Regions from separate parts of the Streptomyces sp. NPDC014991 genome, predicted to be linked through region 1. Evidence: riboswitches for the same ligand, from Rfam matches in the RefSeq annotation. Region 1 holds a riboswitch; each other region holds the start of a gene.
What was found. Region 1 has a riboswitch for thiamine pyrophosphate ahead of ACF1BE_RS24780 (thiamine ABC transporter substrate binding subunit). Riboswitches for the same ligand answer to the same signal wherever they lie in the genome.

Region 1 (6,664 bases):
ACCGAAGGTGAGCCGACATCGCTCGACGAGCTGAGCCGCAACGTCGCAGAGGTCTGGGATGCCTACCAGGAATCGCGCTACGGCCTCGCGACCCGGCGCCTGCCCTTGCTGCTGGCCGACGCACTTATCGCCGCGCAGTCGTACCGGGGCAGGGAGCGAGAGCGGGCGCACGAGCTGATGGCCATGACGTACCAGGGCGCGGCCATGGTGCTCACCAAGCTCGGTGAGACCGACCTGGCATGGATCGCAGCCGACCGCGGCTTGGCAGCAGCACAGCAGTCCGGCAACCCGGTCGTAACCGGTTCTCTCTTCCGGTCCGTCGCGCACTGCCTGCTGTCCAATGGCCGGTTCGACGCAGCCGTGCAGCTGGTCGGGGACGCGGGCGAGTACCTCCGGCCGGGTCTCCAGGAGTCGACGCCCGAGGTCCTGTCCATCTACGGGACTCTGTTCCTGGCGGGGTCCATGGCCTCAGCCCGTGCGGACGACCGGGCCACGACGCGGACCTTCCTGGACGAGGCGAAACGGGCAGCCGACCGACTCGGCACTGACGCCAATCACGTCTGGACTGCCTTCGGGCCGACGAACGTTGCCATTCACCGAGTAGCCACGGCAGCCGAGCTGGGCGACATGCAGGTAGCGGTCGACCTTGGCCCGCAGATCGACACGACAGGACTGCCCACGGAACGCCGTACGCGACACAACCTCGAAGTAGCTCGGGCCCTCAGTGCCTACAACCGAATGGACGATGCGCTCGCGAAGGTCCTTGAAGCAGAGAGCTGGGCGCCGGAACAGGTGCGGAGTCACTACCTGGCGCGGGAGCTGGTGCTGACCTGGGTGCGAGGGCAGCGCGGCCGGCCAAGCCGGAACCTGGCGGACCTGGCCGACAGGCTGCGCGTGGTCTGAGCTGGGTACCCTCGGCTGCATGGCGCCGAATGCACACGAAGCGAAGATGGCGCACCCGCGTATGGCAGCGGGTGTGCTCTTCTTTGATGCCGCCGGGCGGGTCCTCATGGTGGAGCCCTCCTACAAGGACTATTGGGAGATCCCCGGCGGGTACGTCGAGACTGGCGAGTCCCCGTTGCACGCCGCCATTCGCGAAGTCCGGGAGGAACTGGGGATCACACCCCCCATCGGGCGCCTGCTCGCGGTCGACTGGGCCCCCAACGAGGCCGAGGGCGACAAGGTGCTGTACCTGTTCGACGGCGGCCAACTCACCCAGGACCGGTTGGCAAGCATCGAGCTCCAGCCGGACGAGCTGAAGAGCTTTGCCTTCGTCCCTGCGGACCAGCTGGTCGAGCGGACGATCCCACGACTGGCCCGACGTATCAGGGCGGCTGTCGGGGCCAGGGCCAGCTCTGCTCCGGTGTACTTGGAGCACGGCGAGGAGCCGAAGAGCCGGGCTGCATGATCGATTCCTCGATGCCAGGTCACTAGCGCGGTAAGACTTTCTCTACATCATCAAGGCCCGCGCACGGCGCGGGCGCGCGCCGCCTCTGCGGCGCGGCCTGCCTCCTGTCTCCGCCCCGGCTGGCCGCGCCCGGCGGCGCGCTCGGCGGCTGCGGGCAAGGAGTGGGAGACACCCTCTATGGCTGGGGCGGCCGGCTCCACGGCTTTAGGCAGCCACTTTGGGGCGAGCCTCTAAGATCATGGCCCCAACGTCGTGCTTTACGGGCAGGTCCACAGACTGCCCGACTCGCCATGAGCTTACGGGGCCATGATCACTCGCCCCAAAGCAGCTCCCGCCCAAAGCCGCTCCACCGACCTTGCATTCCGACTGCAGCTATTTGATAACACCGATCGCCCTTCCGTAATTATTGATTTTTCCGAGTACATAATTCGCGATGGCCGCTCGACCCGTCTTGGCGCGCCACATCAACTCCAGGCGAATGGGCGCCCCGGCCTTGAGGCAATAAATATCGCTATTGAAGACGAGATCCGTCCCCAGGTTCCTTTCAGTCTCGTAGCTGTCTATTAGCCCCGTTTCAACCAAACCGCGCCCTAGGGCATCATTCAAGAGACCGTCATTAGTCCTCGAAATCTCAGAGAGCTTTGCGAACGCATCCTTGGTATTGGAGCCGGGCTTGGGTCCGCGCTTCCTGGTGCCCAGCGGCTTATCTTGCAGCAAGATACCCAAATCACTCTCAACGAGCCGCCTAGCTGCGGTACTATCCTTTGCCGTGATCATATCTTTAGACTGCATCACCTTATGCAGTTCAGGGCTACCGTAGGTCCTCGTTACGGCAAGCATGCAGACCATGTCCATGTTCACAATGCGGGCATCTAGAACCGTGCCCAAAATGCCCGTTTGCTCCGGATGCTTCTTAAGGTCGCTGACGACGTTTGCGCCGGTGGAACTCAAGAGCCGATCGACGTCGGCAGCGGAAAACCCTCCCCTTGTCAAGGCCGCAACGTCGCCTTCCACATCATTGCCGGAGACGGTGAGTGTCCACAGGCGGTAGCGCTCTTTCGTGAGGAGCTTCTCCACGCGGGCTCCAGCACGAACTGCGGCCGATCGGATCCGAGCGAGATAGTTACCAATCGTGTCAGACTGCCGGGCGAGATCGCTGGCCAGATCCGCAGAGATACCCAGTGCGTCAAGTGAGGCACCTTCGTTCAAGACAGATACGGTCTGCTGGGCGATCCTCGAGTACTCCGTCTTGGATGGCCCCTGAAAGGAGGTGACAGGACTTGAGACGCCAAAAAGGGCCTCCCGTCCGAGGCTCTCGCCGATCCCAACGAGCATGTCCGTTAGATCGTCCCGGTTAGTGGGCCAAACAACAAGAGACCGCTTCCCATCCTCCGACCTGACGAATTGATTGATTTCATGCATGGCGGACTCGATCTCCGATCCAGAGACGTCGCCCAGGGCCTCTCGCCCCTCAAATACGATCACAGTGTTCTCTGAGGTTGCGGCTTCGCGGAGAGCTTGGCCCACATTCGCATCTCGGGCGATGCGACGAGTCGAGATTCTCTGACGAAAGAAGCCGACGGTGTCAAGAAAGGTCGACTTCCCCGCTCCGGACGTCCCTCGCAGGATCATGAGCGAACCGCGATCGGCCGCGCGCATGTCCATGAAGCGCTCGTCGATCTCGTCGAGCATCGGTTCGACTGGAATGATGATGGAGGTTAGCGCCTCGTCTCCAAGGTCGCGAAGCCGCTCGAACCGGTCCGGGATGCGCAAGTTGTTGACGTCCATGGGAGCATTGTGAGGGATGCATGACAGTAAGTCAGCTGATCGCCGTAAGATCCCAGGTCGGAGCCTCCCGACCTGATAGCGCCTATCTGACGGGCGGACGCTGCGGCGGATCAGCTGAGTGCCGGCGTACTCGATTTCAGGCAGAAGGCTTTGCGCTTGCGTCGTGGGCCTCGTCAGTCGCTGGTCAGCGCGACCGGTGATCAGTAGACCGGCATGGCAGGCCCCACTACGTCACATCTGACGGCAGTGACGGCAACGACGACGGACGGCAGCAGCACTCGGCGACCCGGCACGGTAACGCCACGAGGCGATCTGGCCGGTCTGCCACAGCATGCCCGCATCTTCTAGTGCCGTGTCGCCATAGGCGCGCTGGGTGCCGGCTACTACCGGCCCGGCTTCCAATCCGTATCGAGGATGGCGGCATGCACGGCCGCAATGATCATCGTGATGGAGAGGACGCCACCCACCCAGTTCTTCGGGTTGCCGAGCAGTGACCCCACGAAGGCCGAGCCGTAAACGGTCACTGCGTAGATGGCAGGCACGGCCATGCTCACGACACGCTTCTTGGCTGCTACGAAGAACAGGGGCGGTGCCAAGAGGCCAGCCGACGCCACGACCACAACGACCCAGATCACCTTGTGCGGCGTGCTCGTGTACATGCGGGCACGGATTGGCGCATTGATGTACGGGTTGCTCATAGTCCCCCCTGCTGCTTGGACAGGGTGATCAGTGTGGCTTACGACGTCCACAGCGGGGGACGTTTCGGGGGAATCGTGGACTGGACCTCGGTGAAGGTCCCATCGGCTGGGCCGTCCCTGGGCCGTCCGAGGACGACCGACGCTGACAGGCGACGCCCACGGGTGACCACCCCCACCCCCTTCTGGCCTGGGGTCCCGCGGATGATCTGCGACACTGGATGTGTTATGCCTGCACCCGGAGAACTCACCTTTGTCGCGCCGCGCGGAGCCAAGAAGCCGCCGCGGCATCTCGCCGACCTCACGCCCGCCGAGCGCAAGGACGCGGTGGCCGAGATCGGTGAGAAGCCGTTCCGTGCCAAGCAGCTCGCTCAGCACTACTTCGCGCGGTACGCGCACGACCCCGAGCAGTGGACCGACATCCCCGCCGGGTCGCGCGACAAGCTGCGGGACGCGCTGTTGCCGGAGCTGATGACGGTCGTCCGGCATCTGTCGACCGACCAGGGGACCACGCGCAAGACGCTGTGGCGGCTGTTCGACGGCACGCTGGTCGAGTCGGTGCTGATGCGGTACCCGGACCGGGTCACCATGTGCATCAGCTCGCAGGCCGGCTGCGGGATGAACTGCCCGTTCTGTGCCACCGGGCAGGCCGGGCTGGACCGGAACCTGTCCACCGCCGAGATCGTGCACCAGATCGTGGACGGGATGCGGGCGCTGCGGGACGGGGAGGTGCCGGGTGGACCGGCGCGGCTGTCCAACATCGTCTTCATGGGCATGGGCGAGCCGCTCGCCAACTACAAGCGGGTCGTCGGCGCCGTCCGGGCGCTCACCGACCCGGCCCCGGACGGGCTGGGCCTGTCCCAGCGCGGGATCACCGTCTCGACCGTCGGGCTGGTGCCGGCCATCCACCGGTTCGCCGACGAGGGCTTCAAGTGCCGGCTCGCGATCTCCCTGCACGCTCCCGACGACGAGCTGCGCGACACCCTCGTCCCCGTGAACACGCGGTGGAAGGTGCGCGAGGTGCTGGACGCCGGCTTCGAGTACACCGAGAAGTCGGGCCGCCGGCTGTCGATCGAGTACGCGCTGATCCGGGACATCAACGACCAGGCCTGGCGCGGGGACCGGCTGGGCCGGCTGCTCAGGGGCAGGCCCGTGCACGTCAACCTCATCCCGCTCAACCCGACCCCGGGCTCGAAGTGGACCGCCTCCAGGCCGGAGGACGAGAAGGCGTTCGTGGAGGCCATCGCCGCGCACGGCGTGCCGGTGACGGTCCGGGACACCCGCGGGCAGGAGATCGACGGGGCCTGCGGTCAGCTCGCGGCCACCGAGCGGTAACCTGACCACGTCCACATATCTTCATATTCCGACAGGGGAGCGCCACAGCGCTGAGAGTGCGGCAACCGGGCCGCAGACCCTCTGAACCTCGCCCAGGTCATTCTGGGTAGGAAGTTCGGTCACCACTCAAGCTGTTGCGCCCTGCCCGGCCTCCCTCGCGGAAGTCCGGGCAGGGCCGCGTCTCTTCCTGGCCCACCCCAGGAGGACATCCAGTGCACAACAAGACCCTCGTGGCCGTGGCGGCGGGGCTCGGTCTCCTCGCCCTGCCCGCGCTGACCGGGTGCGGGTCGTCGGACGGCGGGAAGTCCACGGACTCCAGGACCGTCACCCTCGTCAGCCACAACTCCTGGGGCGTCTCCAAGAGCGTCCTGAAGGACTTCGAGAAGCGGTCCGGGTACCAGGTCAAGGTCCTGGAGGACGGCGACGCCGGCCAGGCCGTCAACAAGGCGATCCTCACCAAGGACAACCCGCAGGGTGACGTGCTCTTCGGCGTCGACAACACCCTGCTGTCCCGGGCCCTGGACAACGGGCTGTTCCAGCCGTACCGGGCCAAGGGATCCGACACGGTCCTGCCGCAGTACCGGGTCGACGGGGCCCAAAGCCGCGTCACGCCCGTCGACACCGGCGACATCTGCGTCAACTACGACAAGGCCTACTTCTCCGCGCACCGGCTGACCCCGCCGCGGACCTTCGCCGACCTGGCCGAGCCCCGGTACAAGAACCTGCTCGTCACCGAGAACGCGGCCACCTCCTCGCCGGGCCTCGGCTTCCTCCTCGGCAGCGCCGCACAGTTCGGCGACGGGGGCTGGCAGGCCTACTGGAAGAAGCTCAAGGCCAACGGCGTCAAGGTGGTCGACGGCTGGGACCAGGCCTACGACCAGGAGTTCTCCGGCTCCACCCGGGGCAGGAAGGCCGGCGGTGACCGCCCGCTCGTGGTGTCGTACGCCTCCTCCCCGCCCGCCGAGGTCATCTATGCCAAGAAGCGGCCCGCCACCGCCCCGACCGGGGTGGCGAGCGGCACCTGCTTCCGGCAGACCGAGTACGCGGGGCTGCTGAGCAACGCCCGCAACCCCAAGGGCGGCAAGGCGTTCCTGGACTTCCTGCTCAGCAAGGAGTTCCAGGAGGACATGCCGCTGAACATGTTCGTCTACCCGGTGCGCAGGGCCGCCCAGGTGCCGCCGGACTTCCTGAAGTACGGCCCCCAGGCCAAGGACCCGCAGACCATGGCCCCGGACCGGATCGCCGCCAACCGCGACCAGTGGGTCAAGACGTGGACGTCACTCGTACTGAGGTAGCGCGGGCCCGGCGGGGGAGCGCGGCGCGGTTCGGGCTGATGGCCCTGCCCGCCGTGTTCTTCGCGCTGTTCTTCGCCTGGCCCGTGGCCGCGATCGTCGCGCGCGGCCTGAAGGCGGACGGCCGCTGGCGGCTCGGACGGATC
Region 2 (6,664 bases), on a different contig from region 1:
CCGCGGGGTGAACGGACGTGCCTCCTGAGGAAGGTCGCCGGTGACCAGGGTGTGCGCCAGCACGTCCCCGGTCACCGGCGTGAGCAGCACCCCGTTGCGGTGGTGCCCGGTGGCGAGCAGCAGTCCGTCCAGGCCGGACGGGCCGAGCAGCGGCGCGTTGTCGGGGGAGGCGGGCCGCAGCCCGGCCCGGGTCTCGGTGAGCGGCAGCTCGGTGATGCCGGGCACCAGCTCGTGGGCGTCGCGCAGCAGCTCGTACACGCCCCCCGCCGTGACCGTCGTGTCCCAGCCCAGCTCCTCGCTGGTGGCGCCGACGACCAGCTCGCCGTTCTCCCGGGGCACCAGGTAGACCTGGCTGCCGCGGACCACCGCGCGCACGGTACGGCTCAGGAACGGCGCGAACCGGCGCGGTACGGCCAGCCGCAGCACCTGCCCCTTGACCGGCCGGACCGGGGGCCGCAGCTCCTCCGGCAGGCCCGCGAGCCGCCCGCTCAGGCTCCCCGCCGCGAGAACCACCTGACCGGCGCGCAGCCCGGTCCCGTCCGCCGTGGTGACCCCGGCGGCCCGGCCCCCCGCGACGTCCAGCCGCTCGGCCCACGCGTGGTGGAACACCACGCCGGCCCGCTCGCACGCCGCCATCAGGGCCGCCGACAGCCGCCGCGGGTCGACCTGGTGGTCGCCGTCGACCCGCAGGCCGCCGCGCACCCCGGGCGCCAGCATCGGCTCCAGGCGCCGGCACTCCCGTCCGGACAGCCACTCGGAGGCGAGCCCCGAGCGCTGCTGCAGGGCGTGCAGGTCCCGCAGGTGGGCACGGTCGTCGGCGTCGAGCGCGACGGCGAGGGTGCCGCAGCGGCGGTAGCCGGGGTCGTGGCCGGTCAGCTCGGTCAGCTCGGCCACGAACTCCGGGTACCGGCGGGCCGACTCCAGGTTGAGGGCGAGCAACGTCTCCTCGCCGTAGTGCAGTTCGGTGACCGCGGCGAGCATCCCGGCCGCGACCCGGGCCGCCCCGCCACCCGGTTCGGGGTCCACCACGGCCGTGGCGAGCCCGCGTTGCGCGGCCCGCCAGGCCGTGACCAGGCCGATGATCCCGCCCCCGATGACGAGGACGTCGGACGTACGTGACGACATGGGCGTCCAGCCCCTCCCTTCGCCGGCATGACCCGGATCAGGTTCGTACGGTCGGAGGCCGCCAGCCTCCCTCTCAGCCCGGTGCGTCCGGGCTCCCGCGAGTGCTTGTACGGTGGCCACCCTAGCCCGCCCCGCTCACCACGCGTAAGGGAGCCCTCCGCCATGGCCCGCTCGCTCGACGGACTGCGTTTCGCCCCCGTGGCGGATCAGGCCCCAGGTCAGGTGGGCACCCGCACCCGGTTCGCCTACCACGAGGACGACGGCGCGATCTGGGCCGAGTACGCGGGCGGCGACGTCGTACGGGGCCACCTGGTCGGCACCCGCGACGGCGACCGGCTGGACTTCCGGTACGTGCAGCTGAGGACCGACGGGACGACCGCCTCGGGGCGCTGCGCGTCCACGGTCGTGGAGCTGCCCGACGGGCGGGTGCGACTGGAGGAGACCTGGGAGTGGGAGTCCCGGCCGGGCTCCGGCACGAGCGTTGTGGAACAGGTCACGAGCACGCCCCCTGACTGACGGAACGTCACCTGACTATGGTGACCGGGTGAGCGAGCAGACAGCGCAAGAGGACACGTCGCAGGGACCGCGCGTGGTCGTCGTCGGCGCGGGCATGGCCGGGGTCCAGACCGCGGTCGCCCTGCGGGAACAGGGCTTCCGGGGCGCGGTGACCGTCATCGGGGCCGAGCCCCACCAGCCGTACGACCGGCCGCCGCTGTCGAAGGCCGTCCTGCTCGGCAAGGCCGAGGGATCCGCCTTCGACGTGGACTTCGAGTCCCTCGGCGTCGAGCTGCGCCTGGGCTGCGAGGTGCGGGGCCTGCGCCCCGCCGACCACGAACTGGACACCGGCGCGGGCCCGGTGCCGTACGACGTCCTGGTCCTCGCCACCGGCGCCGAACCCGTCACCCTGCCCGGCACCGAGGACATGCCCGGCGTGCACCTGCTGCGCACCCTGGACGACGCCGAACGGCTGCGGCCGGTCCTCGCCCGGCAGCACGACGTCGTGGTCGTCGGCGCCGGCTGGATCGGCGCCGAGTTCGCCACCGCCGCCCGCGAGGCGGGCTGCGCGGTGACCGTCGTCGAGGCCGCGGACCGCCCGCTCGCCGGCGCCCTGCCCGCCGAGGTCGCCGCCCCCATGGCCGCCTGGTACGCCGACGCGGGCGTGGAACTGCGCACCCACGCGCGCGTGGAGCGCGTCGAGCCCGGCGCGGTGCTGCTCGCCGACGGCACACGGCTGCCCGCCGGCGCCGTCGTCGTCGGCATCGGCGCCCGCCCTGCCACCGCCTGGCTGGCCGGCTCAGACATCGAGCTGGGCGCGCACGGCGAGGTCCTCGCCGACGCCCACCTGCGCACCTCCCTGCCGGACGTGTACGCCGTCGGCGACTGCGCCTCCTTCCCGTCGGCCCGCTACGGCGAACGGCTGCTCGTCCACCACTGGGACAACGCCCTCCAGGGCCCGCGCACGGTGGCCGCGAACATCCTCGCCGCCGGCCACCTCGGCGACACCCCCCAGACCTACGACCCGGTGCCGTACTTCTGGTCCGAGCAGTTCGGCCGGTTCGTACAGCACGCCGGCCACCACGCCGCCGCCGACCACCTGGTCTGGCGCGGCGACCCGGCGGGACCGGCCTGGACGGTGTGCTGGCTGCGCGAAGACCGGCTGGTGGCCCTGCTGGCGGTCGGCCGCCCCCGGGATCTGGCGCAGGGACGACGGCTGATCGAGGCGGGCCGGCGGATGGACGCCCACGCACTGGCCGACCCGAGCCGCCCCCTGAAGGACGCCGGCACCGACCGGCCGGGGCCGGCCGGCCGGCCCGCATGAGGACCCCCTGCGCCCACTGACCGGCCCGGCACGACGGCCCGGGTGGACCCACCTGGCTTCCGACTGTCGGTGGGGGATGGCAGGCTTGTCCTGTGACCGAGATTGACGCAAAGATCGATGCTCTCGTCCCCGCCTGGCTCACCCTGCCCGACATCGCCGAGATGTTCGGTGTCGAGGTGACGCGTGTGCGGCAGCTGGTCAAGGACGGCCAGCTCATCGCCGTACGCCGAGGTGAGAACAGGGCGCTGCACGTCCCCGCCGCCTTCATCGACGAGGACAAGGTCGTCAAGGGCCTGGCCGGGACCCTGACGCTCCTGCGGGACGACGGCTTCACCGACGAAGAGATGATCGAGTGGCTCTTCACCCCCGACCCGAGCCTGCCCGGCACCCCCGCGCAGGCCCTGAGCGAGAATCGCGGCACGGAGGTGAAGCGCCGCGCCCAGGCGCTCGCCGTCTGAGGCGGCCCGCACCAGGGGGTGGCGTGCGGGCCCCACGCCCGCACGCCACCCGGACCGTCAGACACACCGACCACGGGGGGACCCACCCATGTCCGACACCGCCCGCGCCGCGCTCGCCGACGCCCGGCTGTACCTGTGCACGGACGCCCGCGAGCGCCAGGGCGACCTGCCGGAGTTCCTGGACGCGGTCCTGGCCGGCGGTGTCGACATCGTGCAGCTGCGCGACAAGGGCATGGAGGCCGCCGAGGAGCTGGAACACCTCCAGATCCTCGCCGACGCCTGCGCCCGGCACGGCAGACTCCTCGCGGTCAACGACCGCGCGGACGTCGCCCACGCCGCCCGCGCCGACGTGCTGCACCTCGGGCAGGGCGACCTGCCGGTCCCGGCCGCCCGCGCGATCCTCGGCGACGGTGTGCTGATCGGCCGCTCCACGCACTCCGAGGCCGAGGCCACCGCTGCCGCCGCCCAGCAGGGCGTGGACTACTTCTGCACCGGCCCCTGCTGGCCCACCCCCACCAAGCCCGGCCGGCACGCCCCCGGCCTCGACCTGGTCCGCCACACGGCGGCCCTCGGCACCGACCGTCCCTGGTTCGCCATCGGCGGCATCGACCTCGGCAACCTGGACGAGGTACTGGACGCGGGCGCCCGCCGGGTCGTCGTGGTCCGCGCCATCACCGAGGCCGGCGATCCGGGCGCCGCGGCGGCCGAGTTCGCGAAGCGGCTGCGTGAGGTCCGGTAGCGGCCGGCCGGCTCCGGTCGGTGTCCGCTGTCCACCTGCTGGACAAAAAGCAGATAATTCAGGCGAATATCCGCTGACCGGTTGGGGGACCGCCCACCCCTGGTTAACCTGCGGGTATGGCCCTCGGAACCGCGTCCACCAGGACTGATCGCGCCCGTACCGTGCGTGACATGCTCGCCACCGGCAAGACGGTCTACTCGTTCGAGTTCTCGGCGCCGAAGACCCCCAAGGGTGAGCGGAACCTGTGGAGCGCGCTGCGGCGGGTCGAGGCGGTCGCTCCCGACTTCGTCTCCGTGACCTACGGCGCCGGCGGCTCCACCCGCGCGGGCACGGTCAAGGAGACCCAGCAGATCGTCGCCGACACCACGCTGACCCCGGTCGCCCACCTCACCGCGGTGGACCACTCCGTCGCCGAACTGCGCAACATCATCGGCCAGTACGCGGACGCCGGCATCCGCAACATGCTCGCCGTCCGCGGCGACCCGCCCGGCGACCCCATGGGCGAGTGGGTGCCCCACCCCCGGGGCCTGACCTACGCCGCCGACCTCGTCCGGCTCATCAAGGAGTCGGGCGACTTCTGCGTGGGCGTCGCCGCGTTCCCGGAGATGCATCCGCGCTCCGCCGACTGGGACACCGACGTCGCGCACTTCGTGGACAAGTGCCGCGCGGGCGCCGACTACGCCATCACACAGATGTTCTTCCAGCCGGAGTCCTATCTGCGGCTGCGCGACCGGGTGGCGGCGGCGGCCTGCGACACCCCGGTCATCCCCGAGATCCTGCCGGTCACCAGTGTGAAGATGCTGGAACGGTTGCCTAAACTCAGCAACGCCCGCTTCCCGGATGCCCTGAAAGAGCGGATCCTCTCAGCGAAGGACGATCCGGCGGCGGTACGCTCCATCGGTATCGACTTCGCCACGGAGTTCTGCGCACGGCTGCTGGCCGAGGGAGTGCCCGGACTGCACTTCATCACGCTCAACAACTCCACGGCGACCCTGGAAATCTACGAGAACCTGGGCCTGCACCACCCCCCGCAGGCCTAGACCGGCCGCACCGCGATACGCCACACTGCGGAGCGGCCACTGAGAGGGGCGTACATGGGCTGGACGGTCCTCTACATCGCGTTCGGCGGCGTCGCGCTGTGGCTGCTCGGCGAGGTACTGCTGCAGTACAAGGCGCGTCTGCGCTGGCGGCTCCTCGCTTTCGCCGGCTTCGTCGGTGTCGTGCTCGGTGTGCTGATCCCGTCCGTCGTCGTGATCGGACTGGGCGCGATCGCCTTCGCGGTCGGCCAGACCTACGTCACGCTGTCGTTCCGCCGCGGCTTCGCCTCGGGCTGGGCGGTCAAGCGCCCCGGCCCCGAGGCCGACGGCGGCAGCAAGCGCCGCCGCGGCCGGACGGACCGGCGCGAACCGGACACGCAGGGCGCCGGCACGCAGTTCGCGGGCACCGCCGACGACGCGGACGCGGATTACGACGCCCACGGCAGCCACGGCCACGGCCAGGCGTCCGGTGACTACGACGACTACGACCGCGACGACGTCTTCACCCCGCCCCCCTCCCGTCCGGCCGAGCCCACCGGCGCCGGGACCGGCGACGTCTACGCGCCGCAGCCCCTCCCCGACGACACCGGCGAATACGGCGTCTACGGCGGCCCCCCGGCCTACGCGGACAACGCCCAGCCCCAGAGCGCGGCCCAGCAGAGCTACGCCTACGACTACTCCGGCTACGGCCAGCAGAACTACGGCTACGACGGCGCGGGCCAGCAGGCCTACGCCAACTACTCCGACCCGTACATCGGCAGCCAGCCTTACGACGCCTCCTACGGCACCGACCCCTCCCAGCAGTACGGCCAGCAGGGGTACGCCCAGGACCTGTACGCCGGCGGCGGCTACGGCGAGACCCCGGCCGACGGGGTGTGGGTGCCGCAGCAGCGCACCGACGAGACGTACGGCGGAGCACTCCCGCAGGAGCAGCCCTATCCGCACCAGGCGGGCGCCCAGCAGCCGCAGCCCGGCACCGGGTACGACGAGCAGTACCGCTTCTGAGCAACCGGGTCGCAAGCGGCGGGCCCGCTCGCCGGCGGGCCGGTCACCGGGAGCCGCGGAACTCCGGGCCCTCCACGATCAGCCCGGCCACCAGCGCGCCCGACATGCCGGCGTGCGGGAGGCCGCCGCCCGGGTGGGACCAGCCGCCCACCCGGTACAGGCCGGGCAGGCGCGTGGTGTTCCCCGGGCGCAGGAAACGCCCCCGGCCGGCGGCGAGCGCGGGCGCGGGCACGGCCCCGGCGCCCGTCTCGTCCCCGACGTGTCCGGGCACGCGGACCTCGTGCCACAGCAGGCGCTCCCGCAGACCGGGTATCGCGCGCCCGGCGGTTTCGAGGAGCAGCTCGGTGTACCGCCGCACCGTGGCCTCCTCATCCCAGGGGGCCTGGGGCGACACCACGGCGGACAGCACCACGGACTCGTGCCCGTCGTCGGGCCGCAGCGCGGGGTCGTCGGGGCGCAGCACGGTCACCGTGGGCGGCGG
Region 3 (6,664 bases), on a different contig from region 1:
ATTCCCTACCTCCTCGGTGAGGTCGGCTCCGAGGAGGGCGAGGAGGGCACCGGCCCGGCCGTCGTCGGACCGCACGTCTACGCCGACGGCCTCGCCATCGCCATGGACGGCGGAGTGACCATGGCCGGAAAGCTTCTGGTCCAGCAACTTCCCCTGGAGGACTGACCGTTCCCCGGGCATGGGTCACCCGGCCGCGTAAGCGCAGGCCGGGACGCAATTTCCGGCAACCCCTGTCACCGTGCGCCGTACCGGCTCTACCATCGGCTTATCCGTAGCAGGCTCCCCTCCGTTTCTGCCCGACGGCTCGCCGGCGTGCGAGCCCCAGCCCTACGGAGCACCGGGGGATGCACATGAACGCCGTTCCGCAGCACCTTCAGAGCGAGGACCGCCAGGACTTCGAGCGGCTCCTCGATGAGGCGCTGCGCTCCGCACCCGACCGACCGGAACTGGCCGCTGTGGGTCAGCGGCTCAGTCCCGAACAACTGCGCACCATGGCACGAAGCGCCAGCGCCCTGATCACGGCAGCCGCGGCGGCCGAGTACCAGCACTACGTCAAGGTCCGCGACGAACTGCGTCACCCGGCACTGTCCGTCCAGCCCGCCGCCGGCAGCCCCGGCGCGGTCGAACCGGGCCCGGACACCACGGACCTCGCCACCGCCCTCGGGGGGGCCGCCGAGAACACCGGTGCGGGCGCCGTCGCCGTCATCGCCGTCCTCGCTCCCCTCCTCTCCGGAACCGCGGCCGTCCTCTTCCTGCTCGTCGGCTACATCCTGAAGGTGCTGGATCCCGGGCATGCCTTCGCCCGGACCATGCTCACCACCGGCTGGGTGTTCGGCGCTCTGACGGCGGCCGGGATCCTCGTCGCCGCCGTCGGACTGCTGCTCACCGCCCTGCGCAACAGCACCTCGGCAGAGGCCCGCGCCCAGGAGGCGGCGCACGAGGAGCTGGCCAGGGCCAGAGAGGCGTGGCGGGAGGCACTGCTGGAGCGCGGCATCCTGCCGTTCCTGCGGGAGGCGCACACCGAACCGGGGCCGCCCGCCGTGCGCCACACGGCCCCGCCCGCCGCGCCGACCGGGCGCATCCCGCGCCTGGGCTACGACCGCCCCGGCTTCAGCAGCCCCGGGGACGACGGCACCGAGACCGGCCGCCCGAGCTTCACCAGTCCCGACTACACGAGCCCGGACTACGGCGGCCCGGAGCACCAGCCCGACTGACCGCATCCGCGGCGGTTCCCTCTCGTGCGCCGGACGACTCCGGCCCGCCGCACCAGCCGTCCCCTCACGGGCCCGGCCGGCGCGGCGGGTTCACCGCGCCTTTCAGTCGGCGACCGGCAGGTACACCCGGTTGCCCGCCGCCGCGAACTCCTGTGACTTCTGGGCCATCCCCTGCTCGATCTCGGCCCGGTCGCCACCGTGTTCGCGCCGGATGTCCTGCGAGATCTTCATGCTGCAGAACTTCGGCCCGCACATGGAGCAGAAGTGAGCCGTCTTGGCGGGTTCCGCGGGCAGGGTCTCGTCGTGGAACTCCCGTGCCGTGTCCGGGTCCAGGGCGAGGTTGAACTGGTCCTCCCACCGGAACTCGAAACGGGCGTCCGACAGCGCGTCGTCCCACTGCTGAGCGCCCGGGTGCCCCTTGGCGAGGTCGGCCGCATGCGCGGCGATCTTGTAGGTGATGACACCGGTCTTGACGTCGTCCCGGTTGGGCAGGCCCAAGTGCTCCTTGGGCGTGACGTAGCAGAGCATCGCCGTGCCCCACCAGGCGATCATCGCGGCACCGATGCCGGAGGTGATGTGGTCGTACGCCGGCGCGATGTCCGTGGTCAGCGGGCCGAGCGTATAGAACGGGGCCTCATCACAGATCTCCTGCTGGAGGTCGATGTTCTCCTTGATCTTGTGCATCGGGACGTGCCCGGGGCCCTCGATCATCGTCTGTACATGGAACCGCCTGGCGATGCGGTTGAGTTCCCCGAGCGTCCTCAGTTCCGCGAACTGCGCCTCGTCGTTGGCGTCCGCGATCGAACCGGGCCTGAGCCCGTCGCCCAACGAGTACGTGACGTCGTAGGCGGCGAGGATCTCGCACAACTCTTCGAAGTTCTCGTACAGGAACGATTCCTTGTGGTGCGCCAGGCACCACGCCGCCATGATCGAACCGCCGCGCGAGACGATGCCCGTCTTGCGGTTGGCGGTGAGCGGGACGTACGCCAGCCGGACGCCCGCGTGGACGGTCATGTAGTCCACGCCCTGCTCGGCCTGTTCGATGACGGTGTCCTTGTAGATCTCCCAGGTCAGCTCCTCGGCCCTGCCGTCGACCTTCTCCAGTGCCTGGTAGAGCGGCACCGTGCCGATGGGGACGGGGGAGTTGCGCAGCACCCACTCGCGGGTGGTGTGGATGTTGCGGCCGGTGGAGAGGTCCATGACCGTGTCGGCGCCCCAGCGGGTCGCCCAGGTCATCTTCTCGACCTCCTCTTCGATGGAGGACGTCACCGCGGAGTTGCCGATGTTGGCGTTCACCTTCACCAGGAACCGCTTGCCGATGATCATCGGCTCGATCTCCGGGTGGTTCACGTTGGCCGGCAGCACGGCTCGGCCCGCCGCGATCTCCTCGCGTACCACCTCGGCAGAGACGTTCTCCCGGATGGCCACGAACTCCATCTCCGGCGTGATCTCGCCCCGTCGGGCGTACGCGAGCTGCGTCACCGGCCGGCCGCTCCGGCCTCGCCGCGGCTGACGCGGGCGGCCGGGAAAGACCGCGTCCAGGTTGCGCAGCCCGCCGCGCGGCGAGGTGTGCCTGACCCCGTCGTCCTCGGGACGGACAGGACGGCCCGCGTACTCCTCGGTGTCCCCGCGGGCGATGATCCAGTTCTCCCGCAGCGGTGACAGGCCCCTGCGGACGTCCGTGTCGGCGAGCGGATCGGTGTACGGCCCGGACGTGTCGTACAGCGTGACCGACTCCCCATTGGTGAGGTGCACCTGACGGACCGGCACGCGCAGGTCGGGGCGCGAGCCCTCGACGTACGCCTTGTGCCAGCCGATGGACTTCCCGGCCTCCTCGGACTTCTCGTCCCGAACGGAGGCAGGCGTGCGTGCGTCCTTGTTGGTCATCGGACCTACTCCCTACGCCGGCATTACCCGGTAACAGGTTCGGCGGTCGACGCAGCGATTCCCGTGTGCCGATGTCCTGCGTGGCACCTGTTGGTTCCACGTGAAACATCGCGTCTACGGAGGTCAGCGCCCTCTCAGCCCGGTGCTCCGAGCTCCCGCGTGTGCAAAGGTGCCTCCACGCTAGCGTTACGGGGGCCACGGTGAACAGTGGGCCCCCACCGTTCTTGCGATGATCGGGCGGTGACCAGGATGGAGCAATACCCCCACCAGCCGCCCGATCGACCCCGCATGGACGGCCCGGGGCAGGACCACGCGCACGGCCACAGAACCGGCGAGGGCGGCCACCACGGTCACGCGCACGGCCACGGCCCGGCCGCTCCGGTCTCCCAGCATCTACGGAAGGTCATCGCGGCGATCCTGATCCCGTTCACCGTGGCGGTCGTCGTCGGTCTCGTGGTGCTCTGGCCCGGCGGAGCCCCGTCCCACCCGCGCACCGGCGTCGGCTTCGACCGGCAGACCCAGCAGGCCACGGTCACCCGGGTGACCGAGGTCAGCTGCGCGTCGGTGCACGCGTCCGGCGGCGCCCCCACCGGTGCCCCCGCCGTCACCGGGGGCGCCCCTGGGAAGCAGGAGGCCGGCAGAAGCTGCAAGAAGGCGACCGTCCGCGTCGACACCGGCGAGGACAAGGGCCGTACGTTCACCGAGATCGTGCAGCCGGATCAGACGCGGCAGCTGCACCAGGACGAGAAGGTCGTCGTCGCCTACGAGCCCTCGGCACCGAGGAACCTCCAGTACTCGGTGACCGATGTGAGCCGCACGTTCCCCATGGCGTTGCTCGCGGGGATCTTCGCCGTCGCCGTCGTCGTGGTCGGCCGGCTGCGCGGTGTCATGGCCCTGGTCGCCCTGGCGGTGAGCTTCCTGGTGCTGACCCTGTTCATCCTGCCCGCCATCCTCCAGGGCTCCGATCCGCTGGTCGTGGCCGTGGTGGGAGCGAGCGCCATCATGCTGATCGCGCTGTACATGTGCCATGGCCTGTCGGCCCGTACGTCGGTGGCGGTACTGGGCACGCTGATCTCCCTGTCACTGATCGGCCTGCTCGGCTCGCTGTTCGTCGGCTGGTCCGCGCTGACCGGCAACACGGACGACAACACCGGTCTGATCCACGGTCTGTATCCGTCGATCGACATGAGCGGTCTGCTGCTGGCCGGCGTCATCATCGGCTCGCTCGGCGTCCTGGACGACGTGACGGTGACGCAGACATCCGCCGTCTGGGAGCTGCACGAGGCCAACCCGGCGATGGGCTGGCGGGGGCTGTACCGGGCGGCCATCCGTATCGGCCGCGATCACATCGCCTCCGTGGTCAACACGCTGGTGCTCGCCTACGCCGGCGCCGCGCTGCCGTTGCTGCTGCTGTTCTCGATCGCGCAGAGCAGCGTGGGGACCGTGGCCAACAGCGAACTGGTGGCCGAGGAGATCGTGCGCACGCTGGTGGGGTCGATCGGCCTGGTCGCCTCGGTACCGGTCACCACCGCGCTGGCCGCGCTGGTGGTCTCGGCCGACCGGCCGGGGCCGGCTGCCCCGGTGCCGGCCGCGGGACGGCCCGCACCGGCGCGCGGCGGCCGGGGCCGGCGTCGGAAGCGGTGAGCTCGGTGAGGTGTGGGCGGCGATGCCGCCCACCGGTTGCAGAAGCGTTCCTGCACGAACGCGGGTGAGCTGACGGTGCGTCGGCGTCTCGTGGCCCGGACCTTCAGCCGGCGCTCTGTTCCTCGGCCAGGATGCGGTCCAGGGCCTCGTCCAGATGGGCGTCGAAGTCGGCCAACGCGCCCTCCTGACCGAGGGGCACGAGCTTGTCCGTCCGGTCCAGGAAGGCCACCAGCGGCGGCGCGGACGAACGGAACAGCGCCTGGTCCCCGCCGACCTGAAGCCGGATCAGCACCTCGCCCAGCACTTCGGAATCGGCCGGAGCGATGCGCACATCACCTTCCCCACAGGGGCGCCCGACCCCGTCGATCAGCAGCTCGCGTCCGAAGGCCCAGGTCACCGGGGCGTCACCGGGCAGGTGAAAGGTGAGCCGCACCGCGTACGGATCACAGGTCTCGTAGCGCAACTCCACCGGGATGCGAAAGGAGAGCTCCTCCGACACGAGAAAGCTCATCATGACTTCTGCCTGTACGGACTCGCGCATCGCCTACCCCGTCGTATGACGTCGACTGGCCGGGATTGATCCCTTTAGCCATGGTCAAATCTTGCTGAAAGTGCGCAACAGATCACAAGGAGTAAGTTTTCACATACTGATAGAGAGCGTGAGTGACCCGACGTGCCGCCCGATCTCCGTCTGGAGCCGGCGGGCGGCGGGCAGCAACCGGTCGGCCCGCTGGGCGGGCAGGGAGATGGCCATGGTGGCCGCGGTGGTGCCGACCGTGATGGGGACCGCCGCACAGACCGTCCCGAGCGTGTACTCCTGACGCTCCACCATCAGTTCCATCCGCCGTGTCCGGGCCAGCCGCCGCAGCAGCGCGCCGTGATCCCGCACCGTGTACGGCGTGAGGGGCTCGGCCGGGTAACGGGCGAGGTGGTCGCGCCGGGCGTCCTCGTCCAGCTGGGACAGCAGGCACTGCCCGATGGCATGGGCGTGGCCGGTCTCGCGGAAGTCGGCCCACTCCTCGACCGCGGGTGCCTCGCGGGAGTCGGAGACGCACATCACGTCGATCTCGCCATCCCGGTACATCGCGTAGTACACCGGTACACCGATCGAATCCCGCCAGTGCGCGAGTATGTCCGCCACCGAGCTGCGACGCTTCTGCTGTGCTCCGCTGCTCGCGAGCCGCGCGGCGGCGTCGCCGAGGAAGAACAGCCCCTTCTCGCGGTACAGATAGCCCTCGTGCACCAGGGTGCGCAGCAGGTGGTACGTCGTGGGCAGCGCGAGGCCCGTCTCCCGGGCGAGCTGTTTGGCGGGGGCCCCGTAGGCGCGGGCGGCGACGGCCTCGAGCAGGCGCATGGCGCGCTGGACGGATCCGATGAGCGTCGCGCCGGCCGGTGGTCCCGGGGCGGCGGCCGTGGGTTGCCCGGGGACGGCCAGGGGGGCCGGTCGCTGGGCGGGCGGCTCGCACGAGCGCGGCGGGACGAGGGGGGCGTGGGGTTCTGCCGGTGCGGTGTCGACCGTGGCCAAGGGGTACTCCCGTAGCGCGAGGGGGCAGCCCGTGCGGGGAAGAGCACGGAGGGGGGTCTGCGCCACCCACGGGGCCGGACCCGTGGGGAGTTCCGGACTCTAACCGTCGGCCACCGCGTGCAGACGGCTCGCGGGGAAACTTCCCTCCCCCGAGGGAACCGGTGGCCCCGTCACCGGCCGCCGGGCCCCTTCGGGCTCACCAGTCGCTGCGCGACGAGGAGCTCGTCATGAACCTGCGTACGACGTAGATCAGTCCGGCGACCAGGGCGACGAAGACCAGCGCCTTGAACAGCAGGCCGATCACGAACCCGACGACGGTCGCTATGAGGCCGCCGAACACGACCAGGGCGATGACCGGCACCGCGACCCACTTCACCCACCACGGCATTCCCGC

Region 2: it holds a riboswitch for thiamine pyrophosphate, as region 1 does, so the genes downstream of both, thiO (glycine oxidase ThiO) here and ACF1BE_RS24780 (thiamine ABC transporter substrate binding subunit) in region 1, are expected to answer to the same signal.
Region 3: it holds a riboswitch for thiamine pyrophosphate, as region 1 does, so the genes downstream of both, thiC (phosphomethylpyrimidine synthase ThiC) here and ACF1BE_RS24780 (thiamine ABC transporter substrate binding subunit) in region 1, are expected to answer to the same signal.

The regions. Positions count from the first base shown of each region.
Region 1 is NZ_JBIBVY010000017.1:57,956-64,619, forward strand. It holds gene ACF1BE_RS24755 (helix-turn-helix domain-containing protein) at 1-903, shown strand, start outside; gene ACF1BE_RS24760 (NUDIX domain-containing protein) at 923-1,408, shown strand; gene ACF1BE_RS24765 (hypothetical protein) at 1,781-3,196, opposite strand; gene ACF1BE_RS24770 (hypothetical protein) at 3,580-3,894, opposite strand; gene rlmN (23S rRNA (adenine(2503)-C(2))-methyltransferase RlmN) at 4,120-5,226, shown strand; TPP riboswitch at 5,250-5,357, shown strand; gene ACF1BE_RS24780 (thiamine ABC transporter substrate binding subunit) at 5,439-6,521, shown strand; gene ACF1BE_RS24785 (ABC transporter permease) at 6,560-6,664, shown strand, end outside.
Region 2 is NZ_JBIBVY010000001.1:178,544-185,207, reverse strand. It holds gene thiO (glycine oxidase ThiO) at 1-1,125, opposite strand, end outside; TPP riboswitch at 1,123-1,234, opposite strand; gene ACF1BE_RS00810 (hypothetical protein) at 1,288-1,641, shown strand; gene ACF1BE_RS00805 (NAD(P)/FAD-dependent oxidoreductase) at 1,670-2,944, shown strand; gene ACF1BE_RS00800 (Rv2175c family DNA-binding protein) at 3,037-3,402, shown strand; gene thiE (thiamine phosphate synthase) at 3,491-4,141, shown strand; gene metF (methylenetetrahydrofolate reductase [NAD(P)H]) at 4,258-5,181, shown strand; gene ACF1BE_RS00785 (hypothetical protein) at 5,236-6,183, shown strand; gene ACF1BE_RS00780 (phytoene desaturase family protein) at 6,227-6,664, opposite strand, start outside.
Region 3 is NZ_JBIBVY010000002.1:158,560-165,223, forward strand. It holds gene ACF1BE_RS04745 (metallophosphoesterase) at 1-165, shown strand, start outside; gene ACF1BE_RS04750 (hypothetical protein) at 345-1,214, shown strand; gene thiC (phosphomethylpyrimidine synthase ThiC) at 1,317-3,101, opposite strand; TPP riboswitch at 3,094-3,270, opposite strand; gene ACF1BE_RS04760 (YibE/F family protein) at 3,351-4,745, shown strand; gene ACF1BE_RS04765 (SsgA family sporulation/cell division regulator) at 4,849-5,286, opposite strand; gene ACF1BE_RS04770 (IclR family transcriptional regulator) at 5,386-6,270, opposite strand; gene ACF1BE_RS04775 (DUF5326 family protein) at 6,467-6,664, opposite strand, start outside.